2 linked regions of the Catenulispora sp. GP43 genome follow. The protein of the gene in region 2 interacts with the protein of the main gene of each other region in a pairwise test. Links are inferred from orthologs where the notes say so. Each region holds a gene or a part of one and is shown on either strand. Other genes may lie near its edges.

The links.
Region 1: the proteins of leuS (region 2) and ligA interact in binary tests that used the Escherichia coli proteins (3 or more experiments, as listed by UniProt). The link is inferred for Catenulispora sp. GP43 from one-to-one orthologs.

What each region holds. Positions count from the first base shown.
Region 1 is NZ_JBGCCT010000035.1:72,008-83,390, forward strand. The notes cover bases 4,571-7,551. They hold ligA (NAD-dependent DNA ligase LigA), read right to left. Parts: upstream 7,157-7,551; coding sequence 4,985-7,156; downstream 4,571-4,984. Other genes in these bases: ABH926_RS44640 (putative bifunctional diguanylate cyclase/phosphodiesterase), read right to left, coding at 4,571-4,821; ABH926_RS44650 (methionine synthase), read right to left, coding at 7,236-7,551. In the rest of the region: Asp-tRNA(Asn)/Glu-tRNA(Gln) amidotransferase subunit GatA, read right to left, coding at 1-562; Asp-tRNA(Asn)/Glu-tRNA(Gln) amidotransferase subunit GatC, read right to left, coding at 564-875; ABH926_RS44630 (PhzF family phenazine biosynthesis protein), read right to left, coding at 1,061-1,900; ABH926_RS44635 (hypothetical protein), read right to left, coding at 1,968-2,270; more of ABH926_RS44640, read right to left, coding at 2,683-4,570; more of ABH926_RS44650, read right to left, coding at 7,552-8,243; ABH926_RS44655 (hypothetical protein), read left to right, coding at 8,480-8,929; ABH926_RS44665 (YitT family protein), read right to left, coding at 9,352-10,119; ABH926_RS44670 (MarR family winged helix-turn-helix transcriptional regulator), read left to right, coding at 10,178-10,654; ABH926_RS44675 (penicillin-binding transpeptidase domain-containing protein), read right to left, coding at 10,700-11,383. UniProt on the Escherichia coli protein: DNA ligase that catalyzes the formation of phosphodiester linkages between 5'-phosphoryl and 3'-hydroxyl groups in double-stranded DNA using NAD as a coenzyme and as the energy source for the reaction.
Region 2 is NZ_JBGCCT010000024.1:126,826-138,677, reverse strand. Bases 3,726-7,175 are described here. They hold leuS (leucine--tRNA ligase), read left to right. Parts: upstream 3,726-4,098; coding sequence 4,099-6,975; downstream 6,976-7,175. Other genes in these bases: ABH926_RS37495 (MFS transporter), read right to left, coding at 7,046-7,175; ABH926_RS37505 (lysoplasmalogenase), read left to right, coding at 3,726-3,902. In the rest of the region: ABH926_RS37515 (peptidoglycan-binding protein), read right to left, coding at 1-1,061; ABH926_RS37510 (phosphatidylglycerol lysyltransferase domain-containing protein), read left to right, coding at 1,273-3,123; more of ABH926_RS37505, read left to right, coding at 3,210-3,725; more of ABH926_RS37495, read right to left, coding at 7,176-8,296; ABH926_RS37490 (LysR family transcriptional regulator), read left to right, coding at 8,428-9,351; ABH926_RS37485 (DegV family protein), read right to left, coding at 9,444-10,295; ABH926_RS37480 (Rid family hydrolase), read left to right, coding at 10,417-10,839.

The sequences.
Region 1 (11,383 bases), on a different replicon or contig from region 2:
AGCCGCCGGTGTCGGTCCCGATCGCCAGCGGCGCCTCGAAGGCGGCCAGCGAGGCCGAGGAGCCGCCGCCGGAACCGCCGGGGATGCGGGTCAGGTCCCACGGGTTGTGGGTCGGGCCGTAGGCGGAGTTCTCGGTGGAGGAGCCCATCGCGAACTCGTCCATGTTGGTCTTGCCGAGGATGACGACGCCGGCCTCGCGCAGCCGCCGGGTCACCGTGGCGTCGTACGGCGGGATCCAGCCCTGCAGGATCTTGGAGCCGCAGGTGGTCGGCACGCCCTTGGTGGTGAAGACGTCCTTCAGCGCCAGCGGCACGCCGGCCAGCGGGCCGAGCTCCTCGCCGCGCGCCCGCTTGGCGTCCACCTCGGCGGCCTGGGCCAGCGCGCCCTCGGTGTCGACGTGCAGGAAGGCGTGCACCTTCTCGTCGACCTTCGCGATGCGGTCCAGGTGCGCCTGGGTGACCTCGGTGGAGGTGAGGTCGCCGTTCTTGATGGCCCCGGCGAGCGCGGCGGCCGTGCTCCGGGTCAAGTCTGTATTCGACCCAAAATCTCCGTCGAACGCCATCTCAGTCCTCCCCCAGAATGCGCGGCACGCGGAAACGCTGGTCCTGCGCGGCCGGCGCGGCCCTCAGGACGTCCGCCGGGTCCAGGCAGGGGCGCTCGACATCCGGCCGGGTGACGTTGACCAGCGGCAGGGCGTGCGAGGTCGGCGGGATCTCCTGGCCCTGGCCGAGCTGCTGCACGGCCTCGCTCACGCGAGCCACCGAACCGAGGATGACGTCGAGCTGCTCGGCGTAGTGCGCGAGCTCGTCGTCGGACAGGTCGAGCCGTGACAGCCGCGCCAGGTGGGCGACCTCTTCACGGGTGATAGCGGGCATATGCGCGGATCCCTACGGTGTGGACTCTGCCTGAATCGTTGACAGCGGTATCGGACAACCGTAGCCATCCTAGTCCGGGGGCGTCAGGTGACTTTCCGTCACGGCCGCGGGACGGCGCGGCGCACCGCGCTCGCCCCGCGCTCGCCCCGCGCCCACACCGATCTCACACCGATCTCACACCGATCTCACCCCAGGACGACAGCCGTTCCGGAGACCGAGATGCCGCCGTCCCCGGCCGGGATGCCGACCGTCAGCAGGCTCGGCCGGCCCATGTCCACGCCCTGATGCAGGGTCACCGTCGCGGGCGCCGACACCAGCCCCAGCTCCCGCAGGTACCCGCCGAACGCCGCGGCGGCCGCGCCGGTCGCCGCGTCCTCGAAGACGCCGCCGACCGGGAAGGGGTTGCGGACCTGGAAGACGTCGGGAGACTCCCGCCAGACCAGATCGATGGTGGTCCAGTCGTGCTTCAGCATCAGCTCGCGAAGCGCGTCCATGTCGTAGTCCAGCTCGGCCAGGCGGGCCCGGCTCGGGGTGGCCAGGATCGGATGCCACGCGCCGCCGAACGCGATGCGCGGCGGCAGCGCCTCGTGCAGGTCGCTCGCGGTCCAGCCGAGGATCCCCAGCAGTTCGGCCAGCAACGGCCCGTGCAGTTCCACACTCTTGGGCTGGACGGAGACCAGGGTGGCGGTGAGCGTGCCGTCGGCCGCGGCGGCGGTGCGGACCGGGACGACACCGACCCGGGTGTTCAGGATCAGGTCGCCGACGCCGTGCCGCTCGGCATAGGCGACGGCGGTCGCGATGGTCGCGTGGCCACAGAACGGCACCTCGGCCAGCGGGCTGAAGTAGCGCACGTCCATGACCCGCTCCTGCTCGGTCGGCAGCAGGAAGGCGGTCTCGGAGTAGCCGACCTCGGCGGCCGCGGCGAGCATCGCGGCGTCGTCCATGCCGCGCGCGTCGAGGACAACGCCGGCCGGGTTGCCGCCGGCGGGGTCGGAGCTGAAGGCGGTGTAACGAAGGATCTCCACGCGCTTACGCTAACCGCCTGGCGCGGCCCGACGGGAGATCCACTCGCGCCACAGTGGCCTCAAACATTCAGTCCTCGGCGGTCCCGGTGCCGTAATCCACCGCGAGTTCGATGGCGATGACGGCGCTGTGCGCGGGATAGGCCGCGGCTACCTGAGCCGGGCTGTACGGCTGCCAAGCCTGGTAGTAGAGGCCCGAGGACGGGAACCTGACCGAGCTGTCGTGAGCGTTCTGCCCGCCGTCGAGCTCCGGCAGTTCCGGAGCCAGGGTCACCTCGATCGTGGCGTTCGTCGCCACGGCCAGTCCGGCGGCCGGCGGGAAATCCGGGGTGATCGGCACGATGTACGGCATCTTGGCGTACTTCGGTTCCACAGCCGACGCCGCGATTTGCGACAAGGTCTGACCCCGCCGGTTTGGCCCCGACGGCGTCTGTGGGCTTCAGCTGAGCGCCGCACGAGTCGGACACCGCGGTCCCCAAGTACGCGGCCCAGGGCAGCGCCGCACGCACCTGCGCGATCCGGGCGTCCACCTGCACGCTGACCGCGTGGTCGGCGGCCTGGGCGGTCGCGGAACGCGCCGCCTTCGCGGCGTCGGGCTGCGGCCCGGGGTCCATCCCGTGGAAGTACCAGAGAAGCAGGCCCACGACACCGGCGGCGAACACCACGATCGCCAGCGCGACACCGATCAGTATTCTCCGCAGTCAAACCATCGAGCCCCCGTGAACCCTGGTGGAATCCCCCCTCCATAAGGTCACACGCGACGGGAGCCGCTCAGGTTGCCACGCCTACGCCGAAAGTTGGTCCGAAGCCGATCCGGGCCCGGTCGACGTCGGCGCCGCCGAGGTCACCCGCTTCGCCAGCAGGGCGCAGATCTCGGCCGCGGGCAGCGCCTTGGAGACCAGCCAGCCCTGCGCCTCGTCGCAGCCGTAGCCCTCCAGCGTGGACCAGGTGCCGGGGTCCTCGACGCCCTCGGCGACCACCCGCAGGCCCAGCGAGTGCGCCAGGTCTATGGTCGAGCGGACGATGGCGGCGTCGTCGGCGTCGAAGCCGATGCCGCCGACGAAGGAGCGGTCGATCTTGATCTCGTCGAAGGGCAGCCGGCGCAGGGTCAGCAGCGAGGCGTAGCCGGTGCCGAAGTCGTCCAGGGACAGCCGGACGCCGAGCTTGGACAGGCCGATCAGGGCCGCGCGCACGCTCTGCGCGTCGCCGACCAGGACCCGCTCGGCGACCTCCAGGCGCAGCGCCTCGGGGCGGACCCGGTGCTGCGCGAGCTTGCGGGCGACCATCTCCACGAAGTAGGGGTTCTCGATGTCGCGCAGGGAGACGTTCACGGCGATCGGGACGCCGTAGCCGTTGCGCCACCACAGGGCCGCCTGCCGCAGCGAGACGTCGAGGATGTACTCGGTCAGCCGGGCCATCAGGCCGCTGGACTCGGCCAGCTTCACGAACGTCTCCGGCGGTATCGCGCCGCGGACCTCGTGCCGCCAGCGGGCCAGCGCCTCCACGCCGACCACGCGCTCGCCCTTGAACGAGGCCTGCGGCTGGTAGTGCACCTCGATGCGGCCGGCGTCCAGGGCCTCGCGCAGATCGGACAGCAGGCCCAGCCGGTCCGGGCTGTTGCGGTCCTTGGCCGGGTCGTAGCGGACCCAGCCCATCTTGGCGCGCTTGGCCTCGTACATCGCCACGTCCGCGTGCCGCAGCAGGACGTCGTAGTGCCGGGCGTCGTCCGGGTGCAGCGCGATGCCCAGGGAGGCCTCGACGTCGAGCTTGAAGCCGTGCAGCCGGTAGGGGACGGCGACCGCGTCCAGCAGGCGCTGCGCCAGCTGCTGCGCGGCCTCGACGTCCGGCAGGCCCGGCAGCAGGACCGCGAACTCGTCGCCGCCGAGCCGGGCGACCATGTCCTCCACGCGCACCGCGGCCGACAGCCGCGCGGCCACCTCGCGGATCAGCTCGTCGCCGGCGGCGTGCCCCAGGGTGTCGTTGACCTCCTTGAACCGGTCCAGGTCCAGCAGGAACAGCCCGATCTTGCCGGGCGGGACGGACACCGCGGCCGGGGCGCGGCCGGTGGAGTACAGGGAGGAGGGCCCCGCCTCGCCGGAGACCGGGGCGGTGCCGAGCATGATCTCGGCCTGGCGCCGCAGGGCCTTGCGGTTGGGCAGCGCGGTCAGCGGGTCGTGCAGCGACTGCCACTCGCTCTCGTCGAAGGCCAGCGCGCTGCGGTAGAAGACGATCAGCACCGGTATGAACAGCACGATGAGGTAGGGCTCGTGCCGCATCACCACGGTGATCAGCGGGGCCAGCACCACCGAGGCGCCGACCACCTGGAGTTCGACCCGCCATTCGCGGCACGCTATGACGGACAGGCGCACGCCGGTCCACAGCGCCACGGCCTGCCAGACGAAGAACAGGTTCACCACGAAGTACGCCACCCCGGCCAGCAAGATCGCGGCCATCGAGGTCACGTTCGGCGCCCAGGGACGGCCCGGCGTGGGGACGATCCCGAAGAACCGCAGCACCAGGCAGGCCGCGCCCAGCGAGAGGGTGAACTGCGAGACGTTGAACAGGATCCGCCACCAGGTCCGGCGGCCGGCCGCGCCGCCCACCAGGGAGGCCGCGGCCTGCACCATCGCCGCCAGCGGCCAGCCCGCGAGCATCAGCAGCGCGATGGTGAACACCGTGGTGGTGGCCGCCTCGCGGTTCGTGTGCTGCAGCCGCATCAGCGGCCGCAGCTCCCCGAGGAAGACCAGGCAGACGGTCATCAGCAGCGCGGGCATGGCCTGCGTGGTCGGTCCGGACCCGTGCCAGTTCAGGATCAACAAGGCGGCCAGGATGGTGATCCCGGCGGCGCTGACGGAGGCGACGAAGGCGTACAGACGTCCCGGATCGGCCTTCGGGCCGTAGTCCGGCTCGAATGGTCGGTGCATGGAGCGGGCCTCCTGTACCGGTTCTTTACCTGCAGACGTCAGCGTCGGTGCGCGCGTCAGGCAAACGTGCTGACGCGGCCATATTGCCGTATCAGAACGTCGCCGACCAGAGACGGACCGTAAAGGTTTCGCCTTGGTCTTGACGCCGGGCCGGGCGTCGGTGTCAGGCCCCTGCTTCCGCCACTGTATCGGCAGCGGCCTGCGGACCGTCCGCCAACAGCACCTTGAATCCCTCCTCGTCCAGCACCTTCACCCCGAGAGTCAACGCCTTGTCGTACTTGCTCCCCGGATTGTCGCCGACCACCACGAACGAGGTCTTCTTCGACACCGAACCGCTCACCTTCGCACCCCGGCTGGTGAGTTCCTCGGCGGCACCATCCCGGGTGAATCCGGCCAATGTGCCCGTTACGACCACGCTCAATCCCTCAAGAGGCCTCGGTCCCTCGGGCTGGGACTCCACAACAGGCACCACGCCGGCGGCCTGCCACTTGCGGATGATCTCGCGGTGCCAGTCCACCGCGAACCACTCCACGATCGCGGTGGCGATGGTCGGGCCGATGCCCTCGGCGGCCTTGAGCTCGTCCTCGGTGGCGTTCGCGAGCGCGTCGAAGGACGGGAACTCGCGGGCCAGCACCCGGGCCGCGGTCGGGCCGACGTGCCGGATCGACAGCGAGACCAGGAAGCGCCACAGCGGCCGGTCGGTCTTGACCAGCTCCAGCTGCTGCAGCAGCAACTCGGTGGTGGCGGTCGGCGCGCTGGGCTTCTTGGGCGTGCCCTTGGTGTAGAAGTACGGCACCAGCTCCATCTCGCCGGGCTTGGCGTCCGCGCCGCGCTTGGCCTGGAGCATCTTCAGCTCGGCGAGGTCCTCGATCCTCAGGCTCAGCAGGTCGCCCTCGTCGTGCACCGGCGCGGTCCCGCCGGCCGGCTGGGTCAGCGCCACCGCCGACTCGTAGCCCAGCGCCTCGATGTCCAGGGCGTTGCGGCTGCCCATGAAATCGATGCGCTCGCGGATCTGCCCGAGGCAGTTCTCGGAGTTCGGGCAGCGCAGGTCGATGTCCCCCTCTTTCTGCGGGGCCAGCTTCGTCCCGCAGTCCGGGCAGTTCTCCGGCATCACGAAGTCGCGCTCGGAGCCGTCGCGCAGGTCCTGCACCGCGCCGACGATCTCCGGGATCACGTCGCCGGCCTTGCGCAGGATCACCGTGTCGCCGATCTTCAGGCCCTTCTTCACCACGATCTCCTGGTTGTGGAGCGTGGCGTTCTGGACCGTGGAGCCGGCGACGGTGACCGGCTCCATCACCGCGTACGGCGTCACCCGGCCGGTCCGGCCGACCTGGACCCGGATGTCCAGCAGCTTGGTGGTGACCTCCTCCGGCGGGTACTTGAAGGCGATGGCCCAGCGCGGGGCCCGGGAGGTGCTGCCCAGCCGGCCCTGGATGGCCAGCTCGTCGACCTTCACCACCACGCCGTCGATCTCGTGCTCGACGTCGTGCCGGTGCTTGTTGTAGTAGTCGATGTACTTCTCGACGTCCTTCAGGCTCTTGACGACCTTGACCCGGTCCGAGGTCGGCAGGCCCCAGGCGCGCAGCGCGTCGTAGGAGTGCGACTGCGAGGTCGGCGTGAAGCCCTTGCGGGCGCCGATGCCGTGCACCACCATCGACAGCGGCCGCTGCGCGGTCACCCGCGGGTCCTTCTGGCGCAGCGAGCCGGCCGCGGCGTTGCGCGGGTTGGCGTAGGAGCGGCCGGTCTCGGCCAGGATCTTCTCGTTCCACTCGTCGAACGCCTTGACCGCGAAGTAGACCTCGCCGCGCACCTCGACCAGTTCCGGGACGGGGAACTCCGCCGTCCCGGTCAGGGTCTTGGGGATGGTCTGGATGGTCTTGGCGTTCGGCGTGATGTCCTCGCCGGTGCGGCCGTCGCCGCGGGTCAGGGCCCGGGTCAGCTTGCCGTTCTCGTAGAGCAGGTTGATCGCCAGGCCGTCGACCTTCAGCTCGCACAGAAGGTCCGGCAACGAGCCGAGGTCCTTCTCGACGCGGTCGGCCCAGGTCTTCAGCTCCTCGGCGGTGAAGGCGTTGTCCAGCGAGAGCATCCGCTCCAGGTGCGGGACCGAGGTGAACTCGGTCTCGTAGGCGCCGGCGACCTTCTGGGTCGGCGAGTCCGGGGTGCGCAGCTCCGGGTTGGCGTCCTCGATCGCCTCCAGCTGCCGCAGCTTCACGTCGAACTCGGCGTCGCTCATGGTCGGCGCGTCGAGGACGTAGTACCGGTAGCGCGCGTCCTCGATCTCCTCGGCCAGGGCCGCGTGCTGCTGCGCCGGGGTGGCGGCGGCGGTCTCATCCATGGCGGACAACAGTCACCTCACTGGTCGGGGGGCTTTTCGACAGGACGAATCTATCGCCCGGCACTGACAGTCCCGCAGTTCAGGAGGCTTTGTCCGCCAACGCGTCGGCCGTGCGGTGCGCGAGGATCAGCGCCTGGCGGGCCCATGGCGGGGTGGCCCCGGCCAGTCCGCAGGTCGGGGTGATCGTCACGGCCTCGGCCAGCTGCGCGGGCGAGAACCCGAGCCGGGTCAGGGAAAGCACCTTGTCCAGCAGCTGGTTGACGCCGGGCGCGCGGGCCGGGTCGGTGGCCGGCACCACGCCGAGCATCAGGCCGGTGCCGGCCTCGATCGCCTCGCCGAGCTGTTCGTCGTGCGCCGTCTGGACGTCGATGCCGGTCGCGTCGAAGGAGATGAAGTCGGCGCCGGCCTTGCGCAGCAGGTCGACGGGGACGCCGGGGGCGCAGCAGTGCACGGCGGTCTCGGCGCCGGCGTCGTGCACGGCCTGAAACACGCCGGCGAGCAACTCGCGGGCCACCGGCTCCTCGACCGCGCGCAGCCGGCCGAAGCCGCTGGCGGTGGGCACGGTGCCGTTCAGGACGCCCGGCAGCGCCGGCTCGTCGAGCTGCACCATCAGCGCGCCGGCCTGCGGGGCGCGCTTCTTCAGCTCCGCGATGTGCAGCTTCAGGCCCTCGGTCAGCGACTCGGCGAGGTCGCGCACGGCGCCGAGGTCGGCCAGCATCCGGTCGCCGTGCCGCAGTTCCAGGGTCGAGGCCAGCGTCCAGGGGCCAACGGCCTGCACCTTCAGGGTCTGGGTGAACTCCTGCGCCTGTTCCTCCAGGAAGTCCAGATCCTGGCGCAGGAAGGAGTCGGCGCGCCGGGCGTCGCGCCCGGGCCGCTCGGTCAGCCGCCAGCCGCTCGGCTGCACCTCGGCGTAGAGCTCGACCAACAGCGCGGTGCCGCGGCCGATCATGTCCGCGCCGACGCCGCGTGCGGGGAGTTCGGGCAGGTGCGGCAGGTCCGGAAGTTCGTCGAAGACCAGGCGGTGGGCCGCGCCGGAGTCGGTGCCGGGCAGGGAGCCGATGCCGGTGGCGCGTGGGGGTCGGTGCATGGGACGAGCGTAGCCAAGGTGAAGCCGCGTCCGGCCGGTACCGGCTCCGGCGGCCGCCGGAGCCGGTACGACCCCGTGCCGGGGGCGCGCCCCGGTGGCGCACGCCGCCGACATCACCCGGCGGGGTGACGAATGCGCGAGCCGAGAGCCCAGGTCGCCGCTATTGTGACCAGCACCAGCCCTGTTCAAAACCCGCTCGCCGCCGGCGACCCGTCTTGACCTCCTGGAGCCCGTCCGTGTCGACCGTGTTCTTCGCCGCGAGCCCCGCCGAACTGCGGGTGGTGGCGGCCGCGGCGGCCCACGCCGACACCTCGGCCGTGCTGGCCGCCCTGGACACCGTGCCCGCCGGCGACCTGGACCCGGCCCAGCTGATCGACCTGGATCTGCTGGTGACCGGCAACGACCCGGCGGAGGTGCGCGAGGCGGTGCTCACGCCCGCGCATGAGGGCCCTGACGACGCCGGCGGCACCGTGCTGCTGCCGGTGCGCCGGGCCCTGGGCTCCCGGCTGGCGCATCTGAGCGACCACGACGTGGACGCCCTGGCCGAACGCTGGGCCGCCGCCGACGGGGCCGCCGACGGCGGCTGGGACGCCTACCGCTGCGGGCAGCTGATCCGGTCGCTGTCGCTGCTGGCACTGCTGGCCGGGGCCGATCAGCGGGAATTGTTCGTCCGCTTCGACAGCTGAGAGGGCGTCCGGGTTCCGCTCACGCCGCCAGCGGCTCGCGCAACTGCCCGAGCGCCTCGGAATAGCGCCGCAGTTCCTCCAGCAGGGCCCGCACGCCGCGCGCCCCGCGCTCCCCCGGCGTCAGCCGGCCGTCGGCGTCCAGGGCCTCCCGCAGCGGCAGCGCCACGACGTCGGGCAGCGGCGTCATCCCCAACGCCACGGCGACCGGCGTGATCATCTCGACGGCCCGCAGGCCCGCCGAGGACATGCCGTAGCTGACGAACCCGACCGGTTTGCCGGCCCATTCCGCGTACAACGAGTCCAGCGCGTTCTTCAACGGCGCGGTGATCCCTCGGTTGTACTCCGCGGCGAGGATCAGGAAGGCGTCGGCCGCCTCGACCGTCCCGCTCCACCGGCGGGTGTGCTCGTGGATGTACGCGCCCTCAGACGGATGATCGGGTTCGTCCAGGAACGGCAGGCCGATCTCCGCCAGATCGGCGAGCGCGACCTCGAACCCGCCGTGCTCGCGGGCCAGGTCGAGCACCCAGTCGGCGACGGCGGTCCCGACCCGTCCCGGACGGGTCGTGCTGGTGATGACGAGCAGGCGGGGCATGGTGTCCTCCCGGTGAGTCCAGGTCGAAGCGGGCGATGAAGAACTGCGCGAGCGGGCCGATGGCGGCGGCGAACAGCATTGTCCCGACGCCGACGGTCCCGCCGAGCAGCCAGCCGACGGCCAGGACGACGAGTTCGATGCCGGTGCGGGTCCGGCGCAGCGAGGCGCCGGTGCGGGCGGCGATACCGGTCATCAGGCCGTCGCGGGGCCCGGGGCCCAGGCCGGCGCCGACGTAGAGACCGGTGGCGGCGCCGTTCAGGACGACGCCGCCGAGCAGGAGCGCCGCGCGCGGGGCGAGGGCGTGGACCGGCGGCAGCAGCCCCAGGGTGGCGTCCGCGGCCAGGCCGACGACCACGACGTTGCTCGCGGTGCCGAACCCGGGGCGCTGCCGCAGCGGGATCCAGGCCAGCAGCACCAGCGCGCCGACGATGATCACGATGCGCCCCAGCGGCAGGCCGGTGTGCCGGGCCAGGCCCTGGTGCAGCACGTCCCAGGAGGCCAGGCCCAGGTCCGAGGCCGCCATCAGCGCGGTGCTGGCACCGAACAGCACCAGCCCGGCGAACAGCTGGGCCAACCGGCGCATGGTTTTCGGTGACATGTCAACAAGTCTGCGCCGGAGATCTGTGACATGTCAACAACAGCGCTAGACTGGACCCGTGACCGCGACCGAGCCCCGCTGGCTGGACGACGCCGAGATGCGCGCCTGGCTGGCCTACCGCCGCATGCGCCTGCTGCTCAGCGCCGAGATCAACCGCGACCTGGCGAAGGAGGCGGGCCTGTCGGAAGCCGACTACGACGTCCTGTCGAACCTGACCGCCTCCGACGACCGCCGGCGCCTGAGCGAGCTCGCCGCGCGCATGCAGTGGTCGAAGAGCCGGCTGTCGCACCACATCACGCGCATGGAACAGCGCGGCCTGGTGCGCCGCGAGGAGGTGGACGGCGACGCCCGCGGCTCGCTCGTGGTGCTCACCCCGCAGGGCCGCCGCACCATCGAGCAGGCCGCGCCGGGCCACGTGGCCTCGGTGCGCCGGCACCTGCTCGACCGGCTGAGCGCCGAGCAGATCAGGGTGCTGGGAGAGATCGGCGAGGAGGTGCTGGGCCCGCTGGAGGCGGACGGCGCCGCGGACGAGTGATGCCCCGGGCCGAAGCGGCCCGGGGCATCAGCAGGTGTCGCGTGCTCAGCTCAGGCCGGCGGCCTTCATCATCGCGGCGATGGCCGGGCCGGCCGCGCTGTTGCCGAACCCGCCGTTCAGGACCAGCGCGCTGACCGCGATGTCGTTCTTCGGGTCCATGGCGATCATCCAGGAGTCGGTCGGGTCGGTGGCGTTCGGCTCGGCCGACCCGGTCTTGGCGCCCAGCGTCGGCGAGATGCCGGCCAGCGAGGTCGCGGTGCCGTCGGTGATGACGCCGCGCATCATCGTCTGCAGGTTCTGGTCCACGTTCGCCGGCAGCGGCTGAGCCTTGGCCGGGGCCTGGAAGCCGGGGATCAGGATCGGCTGGTGGAACTGGCCGGTGGCCACCGTCGCGGCGATCGAGGCCATGGTCAGCGGGCACATCGTGATCATGCCCTGGCCGAAGGCCGAGGCGGCGAGCAGGCTGTGGGTGTCGGCGGGCGGCACCTGCAGGTTGCCGCCGGTGCAGTAGGTGGCCGAGCCGACGCCCATGTCCCAGGGCTGGTTCAGCCCGTAGTAGTCGTGGACGGTCTTGGACAGGCTGTCCATCGGCAGGTTGTGCCCGATCGTCGCGTTCACGAATGAGGTGTTGCAGGACTTCTCGTAGGCGGTGAGCAGGGTCGCCCCGGTGAAGCCGTCCTTCAGGCCCTCGTCGTTGTGGTAGGTCTCGGTGCCCACCTTGGCCGTCGC
Region 2 (11,852 bases):
GGCGACGGCGTGCTCGGCGGCGGCGGCGCCGCCGAAACCGAGGTGGTGGCCGTGGTCGACGGCGCGCTGCTCGGCCGCGACGCCATCGACGAGCTGCTCGGCGTCGACGGGTGCGAGGACGACGAGGTCTTCGACGCCGACGTCTTCGTGGTGTGCGACGGCGAGGGCGTGGTGGCCGAGGACGAGCTGGCGTCCGAGGCCGTGCCGGTCGGCGCCGGCGCGGCGGGGGCGCTGCTGTCCGACGGCGTGCCCGGGTCCCCGGACGCCCCGGTCGTGGTGGTCGACCCGGCGGCTGCCGGTCCCGCCGCCGGCGAGCTCGATCCGCTCCCGAGCACGCTGTACGCGGCCACCCCGACGACCGCCACGCCGGCTAAGAGCGCGCCGATCTTCAGCGCGCGCGGCGGACGGCCGGTACCGCGGTGCCGGCCGAAGTCGCCGTCGTCGTGGAAGTGCCCGTGCTCGCCGGGTGGCGCGTTGTCGTGGTCCGGGTGGCCATCGCCTTCGTAACCCTCATAGCCGTCGTAGCCGTCGTCGGCGGGCACGGCCAGGATCGGCATCGTCGTGGTCAGGTCGCTCAGCGCCGGGGCCGGTTCCGGCTGCTGCGGCGGGGTGTGCCGGGCCACGGCGCGCGGCGGCGGCATCGGCGTCGAGAGCAGGCCCGGGACCTGGTGCGGGTCGGCGTCGTGCGGGGGTCGGGGACCGGGGACGCCGGCGCCCTGGCCCGCTCCGTTGGCCCGGCCGCGCCCGTTCTGGGCCGTCCGGCCGCCGTCCGCGCCGCGTCCGTTCGGCTGCTGCTGCCGCCCGTTCTGCCGCCCCTGCCCGCCGCCGGCCGCGCCCTGCCGGGGCCGCCCGCCGGGTGCCCCGCCGTCAGCACCCTGACGCCCGCGCCGTCCGGCGCCGGACTCGGCGCCGGAGTCGGCGCCGCCGGGCCCGGCCTTCACGAACGGCCGCACCATCGTCGGGTCGTCCTCGACGTAGTCCTCGGGCCGCTGCGACCGGTTCCCGCCGGGGCGTCCCTGACCTTGCCGTCCAGGCTGCCGCCGTCCGGGCTGTTGCTCCATCGGGTCTGCCCCCAACATCGTCCGCCAGTGATCGCATTGGTAACCGCCCCACCCGCGGTGACCCGGAGAGTACCAGTAGTCCCAGGAGCCGGTGCCCGAAAGGCCCGACCCGCCACGCTCCGCTCAGGGCACTCCGGGATGAACCCGGGCGTTGAGTAGATTGGACCGCTATCAGCTTCGAAACCATACACAGCCGGAGGTAAGGGTTCGGATGACGGAGACCGCGACTGCGGGCCGCGCGCAGCGCTTCCGCGCCCGGATCCCCATGCTGCTGGTCTGGTACTGCCGGATCGTGGCGCTGGCCTCGATCCTGTCGGCGCTCTCGCCGCGCACCAACGAGCGCATCGACCGGCTGCCGGACTACCTCCTGTTCAGCCTGGGCTTCCTGCTCGGCGTGCCCTCGATCGGCTTCGGGGTCCTGATGCTGATGCTCGGCGCGGCGGTGCGCCGGCGCAAGCGGATCGCCTGGTGGCTGCTGATGGTGCTGGGGCTGTTCGTCGGCCCGCTGGGCTGGCTGGCGATCAGCGCGCTGCTCTACACCGTCACCTCGGCCGACCTGCAGCCGCTGGCGCCGCTGATCGTGGCGTTCGTGATCCAGGCGCTGTTCATCGGCCTGGTGATCTGGGCCCGCAAGGAGTTCTACGCCGTCTTCGACGCCGCGAACTTCCGGCTGGCCCTGGTGGTGCTCGCCGTCTCGCTGGCGCTCTCGACGGTGCTGGGCGTCACCCTGGTGGCCTGGAACGACGCCAACCCCGCCACCGACCTGGGCGATCAAGCGCTCTACACGCTCAAGGCGGGCATGGCCGGGACCGGCATCTGGTGGTACAACACCGCCGTCGAGGTGCCGCACTGGGTGGACGTCACGGTCAACCTGATCGGCAGTGTGATGATCCTGGCGGTGGCCTGGGCCCTGTTCCAGCCGCGCCGCGGCACCGTGCGGCACCAGCCCGAGGACGACGACCGGCTGCGCACCCTGCTGGACAAGTTCGGCGACCAGGACTCGCTGGGCTACTTCAACCTGCGCCGGGACAAGGCGGTGAAGTGGTCGCCGTCGGGCAAGGCGGCGATCGCCTACCGGCCGGTCGGCGGGGTGTCGCTGGCCTCCGGCGATCCGATCGGCGACATCGAGGCCTGGCCCGGGGCGATCGAGGCGTGGCTGGCCGAGGCCCGGGAGCACGCGTGGGTCCCGGCCGTCATGGGGTCCTCGGAGGAGGGCGGCAAGGTCCTGGCCCGGTTCGGCCTGGACGCCATCGAGCTCGGCGACGAGGCGGTGGTCGAGGTCGACGAGTTCACGCTCGAGGGCCGCGCGATGCGCGTGGTCCGGCAGGCCTACAACCGGGTCGAGCGCGCCGGCTACCGCACCCGGATCCGCCGGCACGCCGAGATCCCCTCCGACGAGATGGCCGCCCTGATGCGCCGGGCCGACGACTGGCGCGACGGCAGCGTCGAGCGCGGCTTCTCGATGGCGCTGGGCCGGCTCGGCGATCCGGCGGACGGCCAGTGCGTGATGGTCGAGTGCCTGGACGGCGACGGGGCGCTGCGCGCGCTGTTGTCCTTCGTGCCGTGGGGGACCAAGGGGCTCTCGCTGGACCTGATGCGGCGCGCGCGCGGCACCGAGAACGGCCTGGTGGAGTTCATGGTCATCGACCTGATCAAGGCCGGCCCGAAGCACGGCGTGGAGCGCGTCTCGCTGAACTTCGCCATGTTCCGCAGCATCTTCGAGCGCGCCGGGCGCATCGGGGCCGGGCCGTTCCTGCGGCTGGCCCGGGTGGTGCTGTCGGTGTTCTCGCGCTGGTGGCAGCTGGAGTCGCTGTACCGGGCGAACATGAAGTACCGGCCGGTGTGGGAGCCGCGGTACCTGTGCTTCCCCAAGGCTCGCGACCTGGCGCGGATCGCCATCGCGGCGGGGCGGGCAGAGGGGTTCCTGGCCTTCCCGACTCCGCGGTTCCTGCGGATCCGGCGCGAGCCGGAGTTGGCGGCGGCTCCGGTGGCCGCGCCGGCCCAGGTCGAGTTGCCCGCGTCGCCTGATGAACCGCACCCGGAACAGCCCCGCGAAGACTGAACGTTTGAGCGTCGTACATATATACAAGGAGAGGCTTCGCGGGCAGCACTGCTGACAGCGAAGCTACTGAGTAGTAGCTTTCCGCTGTGCCCCTCACGCTGACGCTGCTCACCCTCGTGATCGCCCTCGCCGACTGGACCGCCGTGTCGCGGCGCGCCATGGACCCGGCCTCGGTGGGCGCGCGCCGTGCGGAGTACGCCGCTAAGCCGTTGACCATGGTCTTGCTGATCGCCGCGGCCCTGGCCATCGCGGACGGGCACGACGCCAAGGCCTCCATCGTGGCCACGATGGCCGCGGCCCTGGTGCTGAGCCTGATCGGCGACGTCTTCCTGATGCTGCCGGAGGACTCGCCGTCGGCGGACCGCGACTTCGTGGCCGGCCTGGGCGCCTTCCTGCTCGCGCACGTCGCGTACATCGCCGCCTTCGTCCAACTGCACGCGCACGGCGGCTACGCGATCTCCTTCGTCATCACCGGCCTGGTCCTGGCCGGCGCGCTGTTCGCGACCGTGGGGCTGCGAGTCCAGCGCGCGGCCGCCGAGGAGGATCCCGCGCTGGGAGTGCCGGTGCTGGCCTACGTCAGTGTCATCTCGCTGATGGTGGTCGCGGCCTGGTGGACCGGCGACATGCGCATCATCCCCGGCGCGCTGCTGTTCGCCGTGTCGGACGCGATGATCGGCTGGACCCGGTTCGTCCGTAAGGACTGGGAGCTGGACGTGCCGATCATCGTCACGTACCACCTTGCGCAGATCCTGCTGGTCCTGGGACTGGTCCGCAGGTAGGGCCGATATCGCCGGGACGTCGCTGGTACCCTTGAGGCATGCGGGCTGTGACGCTGCTTCTTAGTTCGCCGCGCTGAAACAGGACGGGGCCGCCCAAGGCTCCGGTCAGCGCGGCTCCCCTCCATGCGCGAGGGGCTTTTTCATTTCCAGCCCATATCTGATTCTGACCAGACGTATCTTGAGGACTGAGACGACGATGAGCGAGCAGACCACACAGCCCAAGCCTGCGAGCGACGACCCGAAGTTCCGGTACACGGCTGCTGTGGCGGCCGAGATCGAGCCCAAGTGGCAGGAATACTGGGCCGCGCACCACACCTTCGAGGTTCCCGACTGTCCGGCGGACACCATGGAGCCCAAGGCCTACATCCTGGACATGTTCCCGTATCCCTCCGGCGCCGGCCTGCACGTCGGCCACCCGCTGGGCTACATCGCCACCGACGTGCTGGGCCGGTACAAGATGATGACCGGCCACCAGGTGCTGCACACGATCGGCTTCGACGCCTTCGGCCTGGCCGCCGAGCAGTACGCGGTCGAGCACGGCATCCACCCGCGGGTCAGCACCGAGCGCAACATCGCGCGCTACAAGGAGCAGATCCACCGCATCGGCTTCGGCCACGACACCCGGCGCGGGGTGTCGACCATCGACGTGTCCTTCTACAAGTGGACGCAGTGGATCTTCCTGCAGATCTTCAACTCCTGGTACGACGACCAGGCCGACAAGGCCCGCCCGATCAGCATGCTGATCGGGCAGTTCGCCTCCGGCGCCCGCCGCACCCCGGACAACCGCGCCTGGCAGGACCTGTCCGCGCAGGAGCAGGCGACGATCATCGACTCGTACCGCCTGGCCTACATCGCCGAGGCCCCGGTGAACTGGTGCCCCGGCCTGGGCACCGTGCTGTCCAACGAGGAGGTCACCGCGGACGGCCGCTCCGAGCGCGGCAACTTCCCGGTGTTCAAGCGCAACCTGCGCCAGTGGATGATGCGCATCACCAAGTACGGCGACCGGCTGCTGGCCGACCTGGACCGGCTGGACTGGCCCGAGCCGATCAAGCTGCAGCAGCGCAACTGGATCGGGCGGTCCGAGGGCGCGCGCGTGCACTTCCCGGTCACCGCGGTGGACGGCTCCGAGAAGACCATCGAGATCTTCACGACCCGGCCCGACACGCTGTTCGGCGCCACCTACATGGTGCTGGCGCCGGAGCACGAACTGGTGGACTCCTTCGTGGCCAAGGAGTGGCCGGCCGGCACCCGCGAGCAGTGGACCGGCGGGCACGCCACCCCGGCCGAGGCCGTCGCCGCCTACCGCGCGCAGGCCGCGGCCAAGACCGAGGTCGAGCGGCAGACCGAGGGCCGGCAGAAGACCGGCGTGTTCACCGGCACCTTCGCGGTGAACCCGGTGAACGGCGAGGGCGTGCCGGTGTTCATCGCCGACTACGTGCTGATGGGCTACGGCACCGGCGCCATCATGGCGGTGCCCGCGCACGACCAGCGCGACTTCGAGTTCGCGCGGGCCTTCGACCTGCCGATGCGGATCGTGGTGGCGCCGCCGGCCGACTGGTCGGAGAACGTCGAGGACTGGACCGAGGCCTACGACTCCAAGACGGCGCAGATTACCAACTCGGCTAACGACGAGGTGTCGCTGGAGGGGCTGCCGGTCCCGGCCGCGATCCGCGCCATCTCCGAGTGGCTGACCGCCAAGGGCATCGGCGAGGGCACCGTCACCTACCGGCTGCGCGACTGGCTGTTCTCGCGCCAGCGCTACTGGGGCGAGCCGTTCCCGATCGTGTACGCGGCCGACGGCCCGGAGGCCGGGATCGCGCGCGCGCTGCCGGAGTCGATGCTGCCGCTGGAGCTGCCGGAGGTCGACGACTTCTCGCCGAAGACCTTCGAGGCCGGCGACGTCACCAGCGCCCCCGAGCCGCCGCTGGCCCGCGCCGCCGAGTGGGTGAACGTCACCCTCGACCTGGGCGACGGCCCGCGTCAGTACCACCGCGAGACCAACACCATGCCGCAGTGGGCCGGCTCGTGCTGGTACTACCTGCGCTACCTGTCGCCGGGCGACGACGACCGGTTCGTGGACGCCGCGGCCGAGAAGTACTGGATGGGCCCGCAGGACCCCGAGGACACCGGCGGCGTGGACCTGTACGTCGGCGGCGCCGAGCACGCGGTGCTGCACCTGCTGTACGCGCGCTTCTGGCACAAGGTGCTGTTCGACCTGGGCCAGGTCACCAGCGCCGAGCCGTTCCGCAAGCTGTACAACCAGGGCATGATCCAGGGCGCCTCCTACACCGACGCCCGCGGGGTCTACGTCGAGGCCTCCCGGGTCGAGGACGTCGACGGCCGGTTCGTCTACGAGGGCGAGGAGGTGACCCAGCACTTCGGCAAGATCGGCAAGTCGCTGAAGAACGTCATCTCGCCGGACGACATGATCGACGAGTACAGCGCCGACACCCTGCGCATCTACGAGATGTCGATGGGCCCGCTGGACATGTCCAAGCCCTGGGACACCCGCGCCTCGATCGGCAGCTTCCGCTTCCTGCAGCGGCTGTGGCGCAACGTGATCGACGAGGAGAACGGCGAGGTCACCGTCGTCGACGCCGAGCCCGACGAGGCCACGCTGCGCGCCCTGAACAAGACCATCGACGGCGCCCGCGCCGACATGGAGGGCATGCGCTTCAACACCGCGATCAGCAAGCTGATCGAGCTGAACAACCACCTGACCCGGCTGTCCGCGGTCCCGCGCTCGGCGGCCGAGGCCCTGGTGGTGCTGACCGCGCCGTTCGCCCCGCACATCGCCGAGGAGCTGTGGTCCCGCCTGGGCCACGACGGCCCCGTGGCGCGCGCCGCCTACCCGGTCGCGGACCCCGCGTACCTGGTGGACGAGACCGTGACGTGCGTGGTGCAGGTCGCGGGCAAGGTGAAGGACCGCCTGGAGGTGCCCCCGGGCATCGACCAGGACGCGCTGCGCGAGCTGGCGCTGGCCTCCGAGGGCGTGCAGCGGGCGCTGGAGGGGCGCGGCGTGCGGACGGTCATCGTGCGGGCGCCGAAGCTGGTGAACGTGGTGCCGGCGTAGGTTCGCGGTTCGCGGTTCGAGGGCCCGGTGCCGGTCGCTGTGAGCGGCCGGCACCGGGCCTTTTCGCTGATCAGCTTGTCGCTGCCAGCGCCTCGGCCCGCGCGCCACGCGGCAGCAGCAGCGGCGAGGCCAGCAGCAGCGCCCCGGCCAGGCCGAGGCCGAAGCGCGGGCTGGTGGCCGCGGCGATCAGGCCCCACAGCGCGGTGGCCGCCGCGATGCTCGCCTTGCTGGTGATCGACCAGGCGGACAGGATCCGCGTGACGTTGTCGGGGCCGGCCTGCTCCAGGCGGTGGGTCGCCAGGACCGGGTTGTAGACGCTGATGGTGGTGATCAGGCCCAGCTCCACCACGATCACCAGGAGCAGCCCGGGCAGTCCCGGGCCCACCAAGGGCAGGCCCAGCGGCCAGACGGCGCGCAGCGTGCCGGCGGTGCGCAGGACGGCGGCGCGGCCGTACCGGGCGACCAGGCGCGGGGCCAGGCGGGAGCCCAGCAGGCCGCCGAGACAGGGGACGGCGAAGGCCAGGCCGTACTCCCACGGCGCGAAGCCGAGACGGCCGAGCATCAGGACGTTGAGCAGCGGTTCGCCGGCCATGATCAGCGCGTTGACCATGGCGCTGTTCAGGAACAGGGGGCGCAGGGCCGGGTTGCCGAAGATGTGGCGCCAGCCCGTGGCGAGGTCGGCCATGCGCAGCCCGCTGGAGCGGTCGCGGGTCCCGACCACTTCCCGGTCCGCCCCGATCGCGCGGATCCCCAGCGCCGACAGCAGATAGCTCACCGCGTCCGCCACCACCGTGGCCACCGGCCCCAGCAGCGCGAACACCGCCCCGCCCAGCGGCGGCCCGATTACGATCGAGGACCACTGCGCCGACTCGAACCGGCCGTTGGCCGCCAGCAGGTCCTCGCGCGGAAGCAGCGACCTCAGATAGGCGCCGCTGGCCGCCGTGAACGTGATGTCCGCCGCCCCGACCACCACCGACACCGCCAGCAGTTGCGCGAAACTGAGCACCCCGAAGCCGTATGCGACCGGGATCGTCAGCATCGCCCCGAACCGCAGCAGGTCCATGGCCATCATCACCGGCCGCTTGCGCCGGAACTCCACCCACGGCCCCAGCGGCACCGCCACCAGCGCCCCGACCGCCGCGCCGGACGCCGACAGTGCCGCGACCTGCGCCGGGCCGGAGTGCAGCACCCTGATGAGGATCAGCGAGAAGGCGTTGAAGGCGAAGTAGGTTCCCAGGGTGCTGATCGTGTAGGCCGACCACAGCCAGGCGAACGGCCGCCCCAGCCGTCGCCTGCCGGTCTCCTTCGATCCGTCTGCCATCCGCGCGCCCCTTCCGCCACTCCACAACCATCGGCTGACCCAGGCATCCAATCGGGGAGCAGAATCCCTGGTCAAACAACCAAAAGGGCCATCGGCCACAACGGTGCGTTGTGTCGCTAGGCTGAGCGACCATGGACCTCGAAGCAGTGCGCACCTTCGTCGCCGCCGCGGACACCGGACGGTTTCAGGACGCCGCGAACGACCTCGCGGTCACCCAGCAGGCGGTGTCCAAGCGCATCGCCGGCCTGGAGAAGGAACTCGCGGTGCGCCTGTTCACCCGTACGGCGCGCGGCGCCCAGCTCACCATCGACGGCCAGGCGTTCCTGCCGCACGCCAGGGCCCTGATGCAGGCCGAGGAGCGGGCGATCGCCTCGGTGCGTCCCGGGCGGCGCGCGCTGAGGGTCGACGTCATCACCATGCGCAGCGCGATGTCGGCACTGCTGCGCGGGTTCCACGAGGCGCGCCCGGAGGTGGAACTGGACGTGGTCACCCTGTTCGACGCCGACGCGGCGCTGGCGGCCGTGCAGGCCGGGACCATCGACGCCACGTTCCGGTACGTCGCGCCGACGCGCCGCCTGCCGCCCGGCGTCGAGGCCGCCCGGGTCCTCGACGAGCGGCTGGACCTGCTGGTCGGCCCGCGGCATCCGCTGGCTGGAGCCCGGACCGTGACCCTCGCGCAGCTGGTCGGGCACCGCATCTGGATTCCCGGGCTGGTTCCCGGCGTCGAGTGGGCCCTGTACTACGACGAGCTGGTGGCCGAGTTCGGACTGTCCATCGACGGCATAGGGCCGCACTTCGGCAGCGACCACCTCATGGACGTCGTCGCAGAGTCCTCCGACGTCGCCTCGCTGGTCGGCGAGAAGCCGCGCCTGGCCTGGTCCGACGGCCATGACCTGCGCCGCATCCCGGTGGTCGGCCCGACGCTGGTGTATCCGCACTCACTCGTTTGGCGGACCGAGAACGCCCATCCGGCCTTGGCGATGCTGCGCAAGCACATCGCGGCCACGGGGGAGCCGGCGGGGGCTGCCGGGTCGTGGACGCCGGCAGGAGCCTGAGCGCGGCCGACCGCTCGAACGCCTGACTGCCCGAAGGCCCGACTGCTCGAACGCCTGACTGCCCGAAGGCCCGACTGCCCGAACGCCACGCCTCAGCGCGGTGCGACGACCACCCCGAGCACGCCGGGCCCGACATGCGCGCCGATGACCGCGCCGACCTCGCACACGGTCACGCCGGTCAGGCCCGGCAGCCGGTCGCGCAGGCGGGCGGCCAGGGCCTCGGCCCGCTCGGCGGCGTCGAGGTGCTGGACGGCGATCTCGACCGAGCCGCCGTCGCCGCCGGCCCGCTCGACCGCGATCTCCTCCAGGCGCGCGATGGCCTTGGCGGAGGTGCGCACCTTCTCCAGCGGCTCCACGCGGCCGTCGGCCATGTGCAGCAGCGGCTTCATCGCCAGGGCCGAGCCGAGCAGGGCCCGGGCCGAGCCGATGCGTCCCCCGCGCCGCAGGTACTCCAGGGTGTGGACGTAGAAGAACGCGGAGGCCGTCGCCGAGCGCTTGGCGGCGATGTCGGCCACCGCGTCCAGGTCGTGCCCGCCGTCCCGGCCGGCCTCGGCCGCCGCCAGCACGGCGAAGCCCAGGGCCATCCCGATGGTGCGGCTGTCCAGGACCCGGACCGGGATCGGCGCGTCCTTCGCGGCCAGCTCCGCCGACTCCAGCGTCGCCGACAGCTCGGCGGAGATGTGCAGCGACACCACGCCCTCGGCCCCGGCCTCGGCGGCGGCCCGGTAGGCGGCGGCGAAGTCCTCCGGCGACGGTCGCGACGTGGTGGCCGTCTCGTGCGCCCGCAGGGCCGCCACCAGCAGCTCGCCGGTCGCGGGATCGGCCTCGCTGTGCGGGGCGCCGCGCACGATCACCTCCAGCGGGACCGCCGTGATCCCCTGCGCCGCCGCCACCTCCGCGGACAGGCAGGCCGTGGAGTCGGTGACGAGCGCGATGCGGGGCATAAGGCCGAGGTTATAGGGAGGTGGCGTCAGGGCAAATGGGCGGGAGCCGGAACGGGGGACAGGGCGGTCGGCGTCACATAATCAACTGCCGCACATGCCCCCGCCCGCCACAATGCGTTCCATGACGCACGACACGCACGGCGACAAGCTCACTCTCCTCAACCCGCCGGGACTGCACCCCACCTCCGGCTACGCCCACGTCACCATCGCCCCCGCGGGCCGCACCGCCCACCTGGCCGGCTTGTGCCCCCTGGACGCCGACGAGCACGTGGTCGGCCCCGGCCTGGACGCGCAGATCGACCAGGTGGTCGCGAACGGCCTGGCGGTGCTGGCGGCCGCCGGCGCACGGCCGGAGGACGTGGTGCGCTCGGTGGTCTACGTGGTCAGCGACCAGAGCGGGGTGCTGGCAGCCGCCTGGGAGCGCCTCACCGCGTCGGCGCTCGGGCCCGCGTTCCGGACGGCGGGCACGCTTCTCGGGGTCGCCGCGCTCGGGTATGGCGGGCAGCTGGTGGAGGTGGATCTGACGGCCGCGCTGGAAGGCTGAGGCAGGGGCCGGACCGGAGCGCGGTGATGGCGGGCAAGGCAAGAGCCCGGCGCTTAGCACGCCGGGCTCTGTGTCTTCGGTGTCAACTGTGTCGCTGTGTCAGCCGATATCACCGCCGAGCGAATCGCCTGACCAGCACCAGCCCGCCGGCCACCAGCACCAGCCCGCCCGAGGCGGCGCCGGCCAGCAGCGGTGTCGACATGCCGGTGAAGGCCAGGCCGCCGTGCTTGACGCAGTCGCCTGACTTGCCGGTTGAGCCGCAGCAGTGGCTGTTGCCCGTCGCCGAGTGGCCCGAGCAGCATCCCGCCGAGTGCGGTCCGCAGCATGCGGTCGATCCGGCGCCGCTACCCGAGCAGCACCCTGGCGCATGCGGTCCGCAGCAGTCACTCGCCGAGCCTGCCCCGGCCGAGCAACACTCGGGCGCATGCGGTCCGCAGCAGCCATTCGCCGAGCCTGCCCCGGCCGAGCAACACTCGGGCGCATGCGGTCCGCAGCAGCCATTCGCCGAGCCTGCCCCGGCCGGGCAGCACCCTGGCGCATGCGGTCCGCAGCAGTCACTCGCCGAGCCTGCCCCGGCCGGGCAGCACCCTGGCGCATGCGGTCCGCAGCAGCCATTCGCCGAGCCTGCCCCGGCCGAGCAGCACCCTGGCGCATGCGGTCCGCAGCAGTCACTCGCCGAGCCTGCCCCGGCCGAGCAACACCCTGGCGCATGCGGTCCGCAGCAGTCACTCGCCGAGCCCGCCTTGCCCGGGCAGCAATCGCGGCCGCCCTTGCCAGCTCCGCAGCAGTTCCCTTCCGACCCGGGGTCGCCCAGACAACCGTGCGCGATCGGGGCCTTCCCCGGGTCCCCGGACGCCGGGTCCGGCGGGTCCACGGGGTCGGCCGGGTGCAGGGGCGGCGGCGGGACGAACGTCGGCGGGTGCGGCGGCCGTCCGGAAGCCGGCTTCGGCGCCAGCGGCGCATGGAAGACCGGGAGGCGCGGCGGGGGCGGGGGAGGGGGCATGAAGCCGTCG